3 regions of the Pseudomonas sp. BJa5 genome follow, and region 3 is predicted to be linked to each of the others. Evidence: predicted binding sites of a transcription regulator. Region 3 holds the regulator's gene; each other region holds the start of a gene.
What was found. The regulator FliA, encoded in region 3, starts transcription of late flagellar genes. The targets are predictions, from matches to a motif close to CTAAAGTTTNNNNNNNNNNNGCCGNTAA.
Positions count from the first base shown of each region.

Region 1 (4,049 bases), on a different contig from region 3:
AGAAGCTCAACTGGAACGACAGCTTGCGGGTCTTGTGGCGAAAGCGCTGCTGGGCCAGCAACGCCCCCGGCCAGCCCCCGCACAGCTCACTGGCGTGCAGGACCTTCTCCGGCGTACGCCAGCCCTGGTTGCGGGCCTGCTGCTTGTCACGCCAGTAGAGAACGAAGCTCACCAGGCTGACCAGCGGATAGACCACCGCCGGCAGCCATGACTGCCCGCTCACCAGCATCTGCAACGCCCCACCCAGCGGCAACAGGCACAGGCCGACAAAAGCCAGCAGCTTGCTGCGCGGATGCTGGATGGCACCGTTTGCCGGTGCGGCGCGCGATTGTGAACGGCTCATCGACTCAACCGTGCGCCACGGACCAGTCGACCAGGCCGAACTGCCAGGTCGCCAGGATGATCAGGCCGAAGACGATGCGGTACCAGGCGAACATCGCATAGCTGTGGTTGGCGATAAAACGCAGCAAGCCACGCACCGCGATCATGGCGAAGATGAACGAGACCACGAAACCGATGGCGAACACCGGGAAGTCGCCGGGCTGGAACAGCTCGCGGTACTTGTAGCCCGAATACACCGCCGCGCCCACCATGGTCGGCATGGCCAGGAAGAACGAGAACTCGGTGGCCGCCTTGCGCGACAGGCCGAACAGCAGGCCGCCGATGATGGTCGAACCGGAACGCGACGTACCCGGGATCATCGCCAGGCACTGGGCGCAACCGATTTTCAGGGCATCGGTCCAGCGCATGTCATCGACCTGCTCGACCTTGATCTGGTGCTTGCGTTGCTCGGCCCAGAGCATGATCACCCCGCCGATCACCAGTGCCGTGGCCACGGTGATGGGGTTGAACAGGTACTCGTGGATCAGGTCGGCGAACAGCACACCGAGGATCACCGCCGGTGTGAAGGCGATCAGCAGGTTGATGGTGAAGCGTTGTGCCTGGCGCTCCTTGGGCAAGCCCAGCACCACGTCGAAGATCTTGCGGCGAAATTCCCAGACTACAGCGAGGATCGCACCCAGCTGGATGATGATGTTGAAGGCCATGGCCCGCTCACCACCGAAATTGATCAGGTCCGCGACAACGATCTGGTGACCGGTGCTGGAAATCGGCAAGAACTCGGTCAAGCCTTCGACAATACCCAGTATGACGGCCTGCAGGCCAGCCCAAAGATCCATTATTCCCCCAGAAAAGATCACACACCCTTCAGGTTTATCCCGAAGGGGCCGAAATCCTATCAGACCTCTCGTGCAAACGCTGCTGGTCGGCGCAACACAGCTCGACACATCAGGCACTTAGCCCTTGGTCGAGTGGGTGCAGGGACAAAAGCATGCTGGGATGCGCACAAGAATAAAAACAAGTGGGGTGACCGTTCCATGAAGATGCTTCGCACAATGTCCATCAGCCGCCGCTTGTGGCTGATCCTGGTGGTGGCGGTGGTGATGCTGCTGACCCTGGGCCTGCTGATGCTCCGGCAGATCCACGGCGACCTGTACCAGGCCAAGGCCGAGAAGACTCGCCATGTGGTGGAAACCGCAGCCGGCGTGCTGGCCTACTACCAGGGCCTGGAAGCCGCCGGCAGCCTCAGCCGCGAAGCTGCCCAGCAACAAGCCCTGAGTGCGGTGCGCGGCTTGCGCTATGACCAGAACGACTACTTCTGGATCAACGACCTGGGGCCGAAGATGATCATGCACCCCACCAACCCCAAGCTCGATGGCCAGGACCTCTCCGGCATCCGCGACCCCGACGGTTTCGCCCTGTTCAGCGAGATGGCAAGGCTGGCCAGCACCCAGGGCGCCGGCAGCATCGACTACCGCTGGCCCAAGCCCGGGGCCAGCGAGCCGGTGGCAAAGACCTCCTATATCCAGCTGTTCAAGCCCTGGGGCTGGGTCATCGGCTCGGGGGTCTACATCGATGACATGCAGGCCGAGTTCATGCGCCAGTTGCGCGACGCCTCCTTGCTGGGCCTGGGCATCGCCCTGGTCATGGCCCTGTTGGTGATGCTGATCGCCCGCAGCATCGCCCGCCCCTTGCAGGAAGCGGTGGACGCCATGGCCATGATCGCCAGTGGCGAAAGCGACCTGACCCGGCGCCTGGACACCCATGGCCGCGATGAAGTGACCCACCTGGGTGAGCACTTCAACCGCTTTGCCGGCAAGTTGCAAGGCGTCATCGGCCAATTGCAGGGGGCGGCCCATGCCCTGGGGCAGTCGGCCATGGATGTCGGCAGCAACGCCAACCAGGCCCAGCATCGCAGCGAGCAGCAATCACAACAGATGGAGCAAGTGGCGACCGCCATCAACGAAGTCACCTACGCCGTGCAGGATGTGGCCAGGAATGCCGAGCAGGCCTCCAGCGAAATGCAAGAGGCCCAGCACCGCGCCCAGCAGGGGCAAAGCAGTATCCATGGCAGCTTGCAGCAGATCGATCAGCTGTCGGGCACCATCGATGAAGCCGTGCAGGTGATCCAGGCGCTGGCCAGCCAGAGCACCAAGATCGGCAGCGTGCTTGAAGTGATCCGTTCGATTGCCGAGCAGACCAACCTGCTGGCCCTCAATGCCGCCATCGAGGCGGCCCGGGCGGGCGAGCAAGGCCGTGGTTTTGCCGTGGTCGCCGATGAGGTGCGCCTGCTGGCCCAGCGCACCCAGCAATCGACGGCAGAGATCCAGACCATGATCGAGCACCTGCAGGGACAATCCGAGGCAGCGGTCAAAGCCATCGACGCCAGCAGCGAAGCGTCGCGCCAGACCATCGAGCAGGCCAGCCAGGCCGGCGTCAGCCTGGACGCCATCAGCCAGGCCCTGAACAACCTCACCGCCCTCAATGCCTCGATTGCCAGTGCCACGCTGCAACAGTCCCACGTGGTCGAGGAAATCAACCGCAACGTCACCGACACCGCCGACCTGTCGCGCCAGACCGCCATGGCCGCGCAACAATCGAGCGATGCCGGGGTGGCGTTGAACCAGTTGCGCGAGCAACTGGATCGGTTGTTGGGCCAGTTCCGGGTGTAACGCACCAGCGGTAGTCGCGGTCTTGCTGTGGGAGCGGGCTTGCCCCGCGATTGCGGTGTACCAGTCGCATCGCATCGCGGGGCAAGCCCGCTCCTACCGGGGCGTCATACAAGGTACAATCCCCGCCCCTCCCTTCGAACCTGCCAAGGAACGCCGATGTCCGGCCTCGAATTGTTCGCCGCCGTGCTCGGCGTTATCGCCGTGTGGCTCACTACCCGCCAGAACCCGCTGTGCTGGCCCATCGGCCTGGTGATGGTGCTGCTCTACAGCTGGATTTTCTTCGAAGTGCGCCTGTACTCGGACATGCTCCTGCAACTGATCTACGCCGTGCTCCAACTCTACGGCTGGTGGCAGTGGACCCGCCCCGACAGCAAGCACCAGGCCCGCCAGGTCAGCAGCCTGGGCACCCAGTCGATGATCTTCCACCTCGGCGTTGGCCTGCTGGGCAGCCTGGCCCTGGGCGCGGCCATGGCCACCTGGACCGATGCCGCACAACCCTGGCTGGACGCGGCACTGACTGCTTTCAGCCTGGTGGCGCAACTGTGGATGGCACAAAAACGTGTGCAGTGCTGGCCGCTGTGGATCGTGCTGGATGTGATCTTCGTCGGCTTGTTCCTGTACAAGGCGCTGTACCTGACCGCAGCACTCTATGCCCTGTTCACCCTGATTGCGGTGCAAGGCTGGCGTGAATGGCGGCGCGATCCGGCATTGGTCTGCGCATGAAGGTCCTGGTGCTGACCGGCCCGGAATCCAGCGGCAAAAGCTGGTTGGCGCAAGCGATTCACGCCAAATTTGGCGGCATAGTGGTCGATGAGTACGTACGGCACTTTATCGACAGCGAAGCCCGCGAGACCTGCTACGCTGACATTCCGGCGATAGCACTGGGCCAGCTGGCCTGGGAAGACGCCGCGCGCGCCAAACAACCGACGCTGTTGATTCTCGATACGCATCTGTTGAGCAATATCCTCTGGAGTCGCGCCTTGTTTGGCGCTTGCCCGGCATGGCTCGAGGAAGCTTTATTGATGCGCCACTATGACC
Region 1 covers NZ_JALRNG020000037.1:344-4,392, forward strand. The annotation lists gene M2D63_RS19815 (DUF1294 domain-containing protein) at 1-343, opposite strand, end outside; gene M2D63_RS19820 (undecaprenyl-diphosphate phosphatase) at 348-1,178, opposite strand; gene M2D63_RS19825 (methyl-accepting chemotaxis protein) at 1,377-3,011, shown strand; gene pnuC (nicotinamide riboside transporter PnuC) at 3,168-3,734, shown strand; gene M2D63_RS19835 (AAA family ATPase) at 3,731-4,049, shown strand, end outside.
Region 1: the regulator FliA is predicted to act here: its motif matches at 1,206-1,233, upstream of M2D63_RS19825 (methyl-accepting chemotaxis protein).

Region 2 (4,049 bases), on a different contig from region 3:
GGATGAACAGCTACCGTTCGATCATCGCCAGCCTGCCTCAAGACACCTATTGAGATGACGCCGAGAGGCTCGCCAAGAGCCTCATCCCCTCTGCCTGTAGGGCTTATCTGCAAGAAAAGTTACCAGCCGCAGTAGGATCACTCTTGATTACGGGTGGTCCCTTGCTGTCATCAATGCTTTCACTGATTGTCGCCTTTCAGGTTCGCCAGCACGACGCGAACCATCACCATGCCCTGCGCATGAAAGGAATCAACAATGACAATCACATCCTTGCCCATCTCCCGCCTTGCCTGTGCCGCAGGAGGTCGCGCCTGATGCCTGTGTTCATCAGCTATCGCCACCAGGAACGCCTCGATGCCTTCATCATCAACGAGCGCCTGAAGCTCGAAGGCATCCCGACCCATTTGGACCTGTTCGACAGTGGTACCCACCAGACCACCGACGATATCAGCGGCCAGGTCAGCCGTAACCTCAGCAACTGCACCCATCTGATCGCCGTGCTTTCCCAGGAGAACGCCGATGCCTGGTGGGTGCCTTTTCAACTGGGGGCCGCGACCCTCACCCATCGCCGCGCCTCACTGTTCCAGTGCGGTGAAAGCCCGCTGCCCGGCTACCTGGAGAAGTGGCCGATCATGAGCTCACGCGAGCACATCGACCTGTACGTGCGCGCCTACCACGATGAACAGACCTTCAAGCGCGCGATCACCGAGGACAGCAGCGAGGCCAATGCCACCAACCGGGCCAATGCCGACTTCTTCCACGCCGACCTGAAAGCCAAGATCCGCCGCGGTTTCTGACCACCCGAAATGCACAACGCCCGTGAACATTGCTGTTCACGGGCGTTGTCGTCCTGGCGCTGGACTACTCCTTGTTTTCATCCATCTTCAGCACGCCATCTTCGAAGATGTTCAGCTTCTGCCGCAGCTCCCGTGGCTGCATCGGCTCTGGCTCGCTCGCCGCCGCGGTTGCCGGGGCCTGTGCAGCGCCCGACGCCGGCGCACTGGCACCCGGCGGACTGCCTGCCGGCGCGGCGGGCGGGGTCTGCTCGCCCTCGATGCTGCGCTGGGCCTTCTTGGTCAGGACGATGATATCGATGCGGCGGTTGACCGGATTGAGCGGGTTGGCCCGGTCGAACAACGACGACGAGGCATAACCGACCACCCGGGCGACCTGGGCGTCCGGGTAGCCCCCGGCGACCAGCGCACGCCGTGCGGCATTGGCGCGGTTGGCCGAAAGCTCCCAGTTGCCGAACTCACCGGTGCCGGCGTACGGCTTGGCATCGGTATGGCCGCTGATGCTGATCTTGTTCGGCACCGCCTTGATGGTGTCGGCCATGGCCAGCAGGATGTCTTCGAAGTACGGCTGCAAACGGGCGCTGCCCAGGTCGAACATCGGCCGGTTCTCGGCGTCCATGATCTGGATGCGCAGGCCGTCTTGGGTGATCTCGAAGAGGATCTGGTCCTTGAACTTCTGCAGCTGGGGATTTTCCTCGACCTTGTTCTGCAGTTCCTGCAGCAGCAGCTCCAGGCGCTCACGCTCGACCTGCTCGGCCATGGTCTCGACCTTGTCCTTGTCCAGTTGCAGGCTGGTGTCGGGGGTCGGCTCGGACTTCGATTCCGGGTGAATGGTCTTTTCCGGCGCCAGCTGGGGCGAGCCACCCAGGTCGATGACATAGGGCGTGCCGCTTTCGGAGAAGCCGATCGGGTCCTTGAAGTAACCGGCAATGGCGATCTTCTGTTCCGGCGTGGCCGTGGACAGCAGCCAGAGCACCAGGAAGAACGCCATCATCGCCGTGGCGAAGTCGGCGAAGGCGATCTTCCAGGCGCCACCGTGATGGCCGTCGCCAAAGCGCTTGACGCGTTTGACGATAATGGGCTGATTGTTCTCCATGACTCAGCGACCGCGGACTGCTTGTTCCAGCTCGGCGAAGCTCGGACGGTGGGCCGGGAACAGCACCTTGCGACCGAATTCCACTGCCAGCGACGGCGGCATGCCGGACGCCGAGGCGACCAGGGAAGCCTTGATGGCTTCATAGACGTTGAGCTCTTCCCGGGCGTCCTGGCGCAGGGCCGTGGCCAGCGGGCCGAAGAAGCCGTAGGCGGCGAGAATACCGAAGAAGGTACCCACCAGCGCCGCGCCAACGTGCAGGCCGATGGACTTCTGGTCGCCGTCACCCAGCGAGGCCATGGTCACCACGATACCCAGTACCGCAGCGACGATACCGAAGCCTGGCATGCCGTCGGCGATGCCGGTCACGGCATGGGAAGGGTGCTCGAGCTCTTCTTTCATGCTCAAAAGCTCCATGTCGAACAGGCCTTCGAGCTCATGAGGCGCCATGTTGCCGGTGGACATGATGCGCAAGTAGTCGCAGATATACGCGGTCATGCGTTCATCGCCCAGCACCGCGGGGTATTTGGCAAAAATCGGACTGGCAGCGGCGTCTTCGATATCGGCTTCGATCGCCATCATGCCTTCACGCCGGCTCTTGTTGAGGATCTCGTAGACCAGCCCCAGTACCTCGATATAGAAGGTATGGGTAAAGCGCGTGCCGAACATCTTCAGCGATTTCTTGATTACATGCATGGTCATGTAACCAGGGTTCGCCTGCAGGAACGCACCAAAGGCTGCGCCACCGATGATCAGCACTTCGAAAGGCTGGATCAGTGCGGCAATCTTGCCGTGGGAAAGCACATATCCGCCGAGCACACTCGCGAATACGACGATGATGCCGATAATTTTAGCCATAGATAGAAAGCACTTACAGTCGTGGTCAGGGTCGTGGGCGGAAGTTGATAAAACTCTTCTTCTACTTATCGGCAGAACTGCGCCAGACTATAGTCACTCAAGGCGAAAAACCAGTTCGGCCTCCTTCCAGCATGCCTATTGAAACCATCGTGCCACGTCAAACACCAAAAACACTCGATGCCTGGGTCAAGTTGCTCGATAGCGTTCGTCTCCCGATTCCCCTCGCCAGTTACGAGTGGGTCAAGGCGGCGATTGCCGACAGTCGCCGTTCGCTGCGCGACATTGCCGAACTGATGCAGGGCAGCCCGGCCCTGGTGCTCAGCGTCATGCGCGAAGCCAACCACCATACCCAGACCAGCATGGGCGAGCCCGCCGAGAGCCTGGAAATCGCCATCAATCGCCTCGGCCTGACCCGTACCGCCCAACTGCTGGAGCGCCTGCCGGCGCTGCCCGAGGGCGAAATCGCGCCGAGCTTGCGCCAGTTGCAACAGGTCAGCCAGCACGCCAGCCAGCAGGCCAACGGCCTGTTCGCCAGCCGCCTGGCGCGACTCTGGCAAGAGATCCACTGGGGCAGCCTGCTGTTTCTCTCGCCGCTGTGGCCGCTGGCCCTGACCCATCCCAAGCTGCTCGATGACTGGGAACTGCGGGTGGTGCACAAAGGTGAATCGGCCGCCCGGGTCGAGCTTGAGCTGTTCGGTGTCCGGGTGCTCAGCCTGTGCAAGGCCCTGGCCGAGCACTGGCGCCTGCCCGACTGGGTCACCCGCGGTTATCACCTGCTGCAGGAAGACCGTCGCCTGCTGGCCGAGACCCTGCTCATCGCTCGCGAAGAAAACACCCTGCGCCAGCAGCAGCGCCTGGACGACCGGCCGGCCGTGCGCCGCTGGTTCAATCAACCGGCCAATACCGTGTTGCTGGCCAACGGCATGGCGCTGGCGGCGCAGGTGGGCTGGAGCAATGCCCATGTGCAGCGCTGGCAGCTGCTGACCAGCCTGTACCTGCAAACCCCGCTGGACGAAGTGCAGCAACTGGTGCACCAGCAGGCCGCGATCAGCGCCCGCCATCATGCCGACGACGAACTCTTCCACCCGGCGCAGGCGCTGATCTGGCCATGGCATCAGGTGCGCCTGCATCCAGGCCTGGTTGCCCCGCCACCGCCCACCGCACAGGCCCTGGGCAACTGGCGCACGCTGTGTGGCGAGCTGCTGGCCGAACCCAGCCCGTTCACCAATGCCCTGCACCTGAGCGGCCGGGCCCGCGATGCCCTGGTGGCCTGCGGCATGCAACGGGTGATGCTGCTGATGACC
Region 2 covers NZ_JALRNG020000019.1:46,953-51,001, reverse strand. The annotation lists gene rsgA (small ribosomal subunit biogenesis GTPase RsgA) at 1-53, shown strand, start outside; gene M2D63_RS13075 (toll/interleukin-1 receptor domain-containing protein) at 315-797, shown strand; gene motB (flagellar motor protein MotB) at 862-1,890, opposite strand; gene motA (flagellar motor stator protein MotA) at 1,894-2,745, opposite strand; gene M2D63_RS13060 (HDOD domain-containing protein) at 2,877-4,049, shown strand, end outside.
Region 2: the regulator FliA is predicted to act here: its motif matches at 2,811-2,838, upstream of motA (flagellar motor stator protein MotA).

Region 3 (4,049 bases):
CAGCTCGTTGAGCTGGAGGAAGCCGGCGCCCCCTTTTACAGTGTGAAAACCGCGAAAGATCGCATTGAGCAGGTCGGCATCATCCGGACGGCTTTCCAGCTCGACCAGTTGCTCGGACAGTTGCTCAAGAATCTCGCCGGCTTCTACCAGAAAATCCTGGAGGATTTCTTCATCGGCGCCGAAGCTCATTAAACGTGCTCCCTAAAAACCCAGGCTGGACAGCAGATCGTCGACATCGTCCTGACCGGACACGACGTCTTCACGCTTATCGGCATGAATCTGCGGACCTTCACCCCGAGTCGGATGTTTTTCTTGATCTTTTTCAGCACGCAGCTGCTGGTGGTCGTGTTCGATACCGGCAAAACGGTCGACTTGACTGGCCATCAGCACGAGCTTGAGCAGATTGCTTTCTACTTCGGTGACCAGTGCGGTGACGCGCTTGATCACCTGACCGGTCAGGTCCTGATAGTCCTGAGCCAGCAGAATGTCGTTGAGGTGGCCGGCGACCTTGCGGTTGCCCTCCTCGCTGCGCGTCAGGAAACTGTCGACGCGCCGGGCCAGCTCGCGAAACTCCGGCGCCGCCACTTCGCGACGCATGAAGCGCTGCCAGTCGACGCTCAAGGCCCGGGCTTCGTCGCCGAGCTCATTGAGCACCGGTGTGCTGGCCTCGACCAGGTCCATGGTGCGGTTGGCCGCGCCCTCGGTCAGCTTGACCACATAGGACAGGCGTTCGGTGGCGTCGGTGATCTGCGACACTTCCTCGGCCTGCGGCATGTGCGGGTCGATCTGGAAACTGACGATCGCGCTGTGCAGCTCGCGGGTCAGTTTGCCGACTTCCTGGTACAGGCCACGGTCACGGGTCTGGTTCAGCTGATGGATCAGTTGCACCGCGTCGCCGAATTTGCCGCGCTCGAGGCTGTCGACCAGCTCCTGGGCATGTTTTTTCAGCGTCGACTCGAACTCGCCCAAGGATGAATGTGATTGCTCCATAGCGCCCCCGTGGCGAGTCTTAGCTGTTCACGCGCTCGAAGATCTTCTCGATCTTTTCTTTGAGCACCTGTGCGGTGAACGGCTTGACCACATAGCCGTTGACGCCGGCCTGGGCCGCTTCGATGATCTGCTCGCGCTTGGCCTCGGCAGTCACCATCAGCACCGGCAGGTGCTTGAGGCGTTCATCGGCGCGCACTTTGCGCAGCAGGTCGATACCGGACATGCCGGGCATGTTCCAGTCGGTCACGAGGAAATCGAAATGACCGCTTTCGAGCATCGGCAACGCGCTGTTGCCGTCATCGGCTTCCTGAGTATTGGTGAAGCCCAGGTCGCGCAGCAGGTTCTTGATGATCCGCCGCATCGTCGAGAAATCGTCGACGATGAGGATTTTCATGTCTTTGTTCAATTAGACCTCCAAGCAGTCTTAGACGCGCTCAGCACTGAACGCGCATTCAATCAATTCGGGTAATGCCTTTCGCGACTGCATCGAACCTGGGTTCAACGCGCCCGCCATTCTCCCAGGCGACTGCGCAGACGCGCCGCGCACTGGCTGTGCAACTGGCTGACACGTGACTCGCTGACCCCCAGCACCTCGCCGATTTCCTTGAGGTTCAGCTCCTCGTCGTAATACAGCGCCAGTACCAGGCGCTCGCGCTCCGGCAGGTTGGCGATGGCCTCGGCCAGGGCCTTCTGGAAGCGTTCATCTTCGAGGTCGCGCGAAGGCTCGAGCTGGGCACTGGCGCCATCCTCGTGCAGGCCTTCATGCTCGCCGTCCTGCAACAGGTCGTCGAAGCTGAACAGGCGGCTGCCCAGGGTGTCGTTCAGAATCCCGTAGTAATCATCGAGACTCAATTGGAGTTCGGCAGCAACCTCGTGATCTTTAGCGTCGCGGCCGGTTTTTGCTTCAATGGCGCGAATCGCGTCACTGACCATGCGGGTGTTGCGGTGCACCGAGCGCGGCGCCCAGTCGCCCTTGCGCACTTCATCGAGCATTGCTCCGCGGATCCGGATACCGGCATAGGTTTCGAAACTGGCACCCTTGCTCGCGTCGTACTTGTTGGCGACTTCGAGCAGGCCGATCATCCCGGCCTGGATCAGGTCCTCCACCTGCACACTGGCCGGCAAACGTGCCAGCAAGTGATAGGCGATGCGCTTGACCAGCGGCGCGTAGCGCTCGATCAATTCGTATTGGGCATCGCGTGAAGCCTTGCAGTACATTCGGTATCCGCTGGCATTCATAGCACAGGTCCCGCGCTGGTCGGTTGCACCAGACGCTCGACGAAAAACTCAAGGTGGCCACGCGGATTGGCAGGCAGCGGCCAGCTGTCGACCTTCTGGGCGATGGCCTTGAACGCCAGCGCGCACTTGGAGCGCGGGAAGGCTTCATAGACCGCACGCTGCTTCTGCACCGCCTTGCGCACGCATTCGTCGTAAGGCACCGCACCGACGTATTGTAGGGCCACGTCGAGGAAGCGATCCGTGACCTTGGTCAACTTGGCGAACAGGTTGCGCCCTTCCTGCGGGCTTTGCGCCATGTTGGCCAGGACGCGGAAACGGTTCATGCCGTAGTCGCGGTTGAGCAGTTTGATCAGTGCGTAGGCGTCGGTGATCGAGGTCGGTTCGTCACACACCACCAACAGCACTTCCTGGGCGGCGCGCACGAAGCTGACTACCGAGTCACCGATACCCGCAGCGGTGTCGATCACCAGCACATCGAGGTTGTCGCCGATTTCGCTGAAGGCCTGGATCAGGCCGGCGTGCTGGGCCGGCGCCAGGTGCACCATGCTCTGGGTGCCGGACGCAGCCGGCACGATGCGCACGCCGCCCGGCCCCTGCAGCAATACGTCGCGCAGTTCGCAGCGGCCTTCGATCACATCGGCCAGGGTCCGTTTCGGGGTCAGGCCCAGCAGAACGTCGACGTTGGCCAGGCCCAGGTCGGCGTCCAGCAGCATGACCCGACGGCCAAGCTCTGCCAGCGCCAATGACAGGTTCACCGACACGTTGGTCTTGCCGACGCCACCTTTGCCGCCAGTTACGGCGATCACCTGTACGGGATGCATGCTACCCATGTTTGTTCATTACCTTGTCTTGCTTAGACCGAGGCCACATGAACGGCTGCGCTTTCAACACCTGAAAAATGCATGGCAGACCATCTATGCAGATACTTTGCAACGTCTTCACAATCACCTCAGCCGACACGTTTGCCGGAGCTGTGGTAGAGATCAGCGAACATATCGGCCATGGCCTCTTCGCTGGGCTCATCCTGCATCTGCACGCTGACGGCGCGGCTGACCAGCTGGTGGCGGCGCGGCAGGTGCAGATCGTCAGGAATGCGTGGCCCATCGGTTAGATAGGCCACTGGCAGTTCATGACTGATGGCCAGGCTCAGGACTTCGCCCAGGCTGGCCGTTTCATCGAGTTTGGTCAGGATGCACCCGGCCAGTCCGCAGCGCTTGTAGCTGTGGTAGGCGGCGGTAAGCACCTGCTTCTGGCTGGTCGTGGCCAGCACCAGGTAATTCCTGGCGGCGATGCCGCGACCGGCCAGGGTCTCCAGCTGCATGCGCAGGGCCGGATCGCTGGCCTGCAGGCCGGCGGTATCGATCAGCACCACGCGCTTGCGCAGCAACGGCTCCAGCGCCTGGGCCAGGGACTGGCCAGGGTCGACATGGGTCACCGAGACATTGAGGATCCGTCCCAGGGTCTTGAGCTGCTCCTGGGCACCGATGCGGAAACTGTCCATGCTCACCAGGGCCAGGTTCTGCGCGCCGTACTTGAGCACGTAGCGCGCCGCGAGCTTGGCCAGGGTGGTGGTCTTGCCCATGCCGGCCGGGCCGACCATGGCAATCACCCCGCCCTCTTCGATCGGCTCGACTTCCGGCACCTCGATCCGCCGCGCCAGGTGCGCGAGCAGCATGCGCCAGGCATGGCGTTGCTCATCGATACCGACGGTCTGGTCGAGCAGCTCGCGGGCCAGCGGGCCGGACAGGCCGATACGCTGCAGGCGTCGCCAGAGGTTGGCCTGCTGCGGCTGGTTGCCTTGCAGCTGGCTCCAGGCAAGG
Region 3 covers NZ_JALRNG020000053.1:2,816-6,864, reverse strand. The annotation lists gene M2D63_RS23415 (chemotaxis protein CheA) at 1-189, opposite strand, end outside; gene M2D63_RS23410 (protein phosphatase CheZ) at 202-990, opposite strand; gene M2D63_RS23405 (chemotaxis response regulator CheY) at 1,010-1,384, opposite strand; gene fliA (RNA polymerase sigma factor FliA) at 1,489-2,229, opposite strand; gene fleN (flagellar synthesis regulator FleN) at 2,226-3,059, opposite strand; gene flhF (flagellar biosynthesis protein FlhF) at 3,179-4,049, opposite strand, start outside.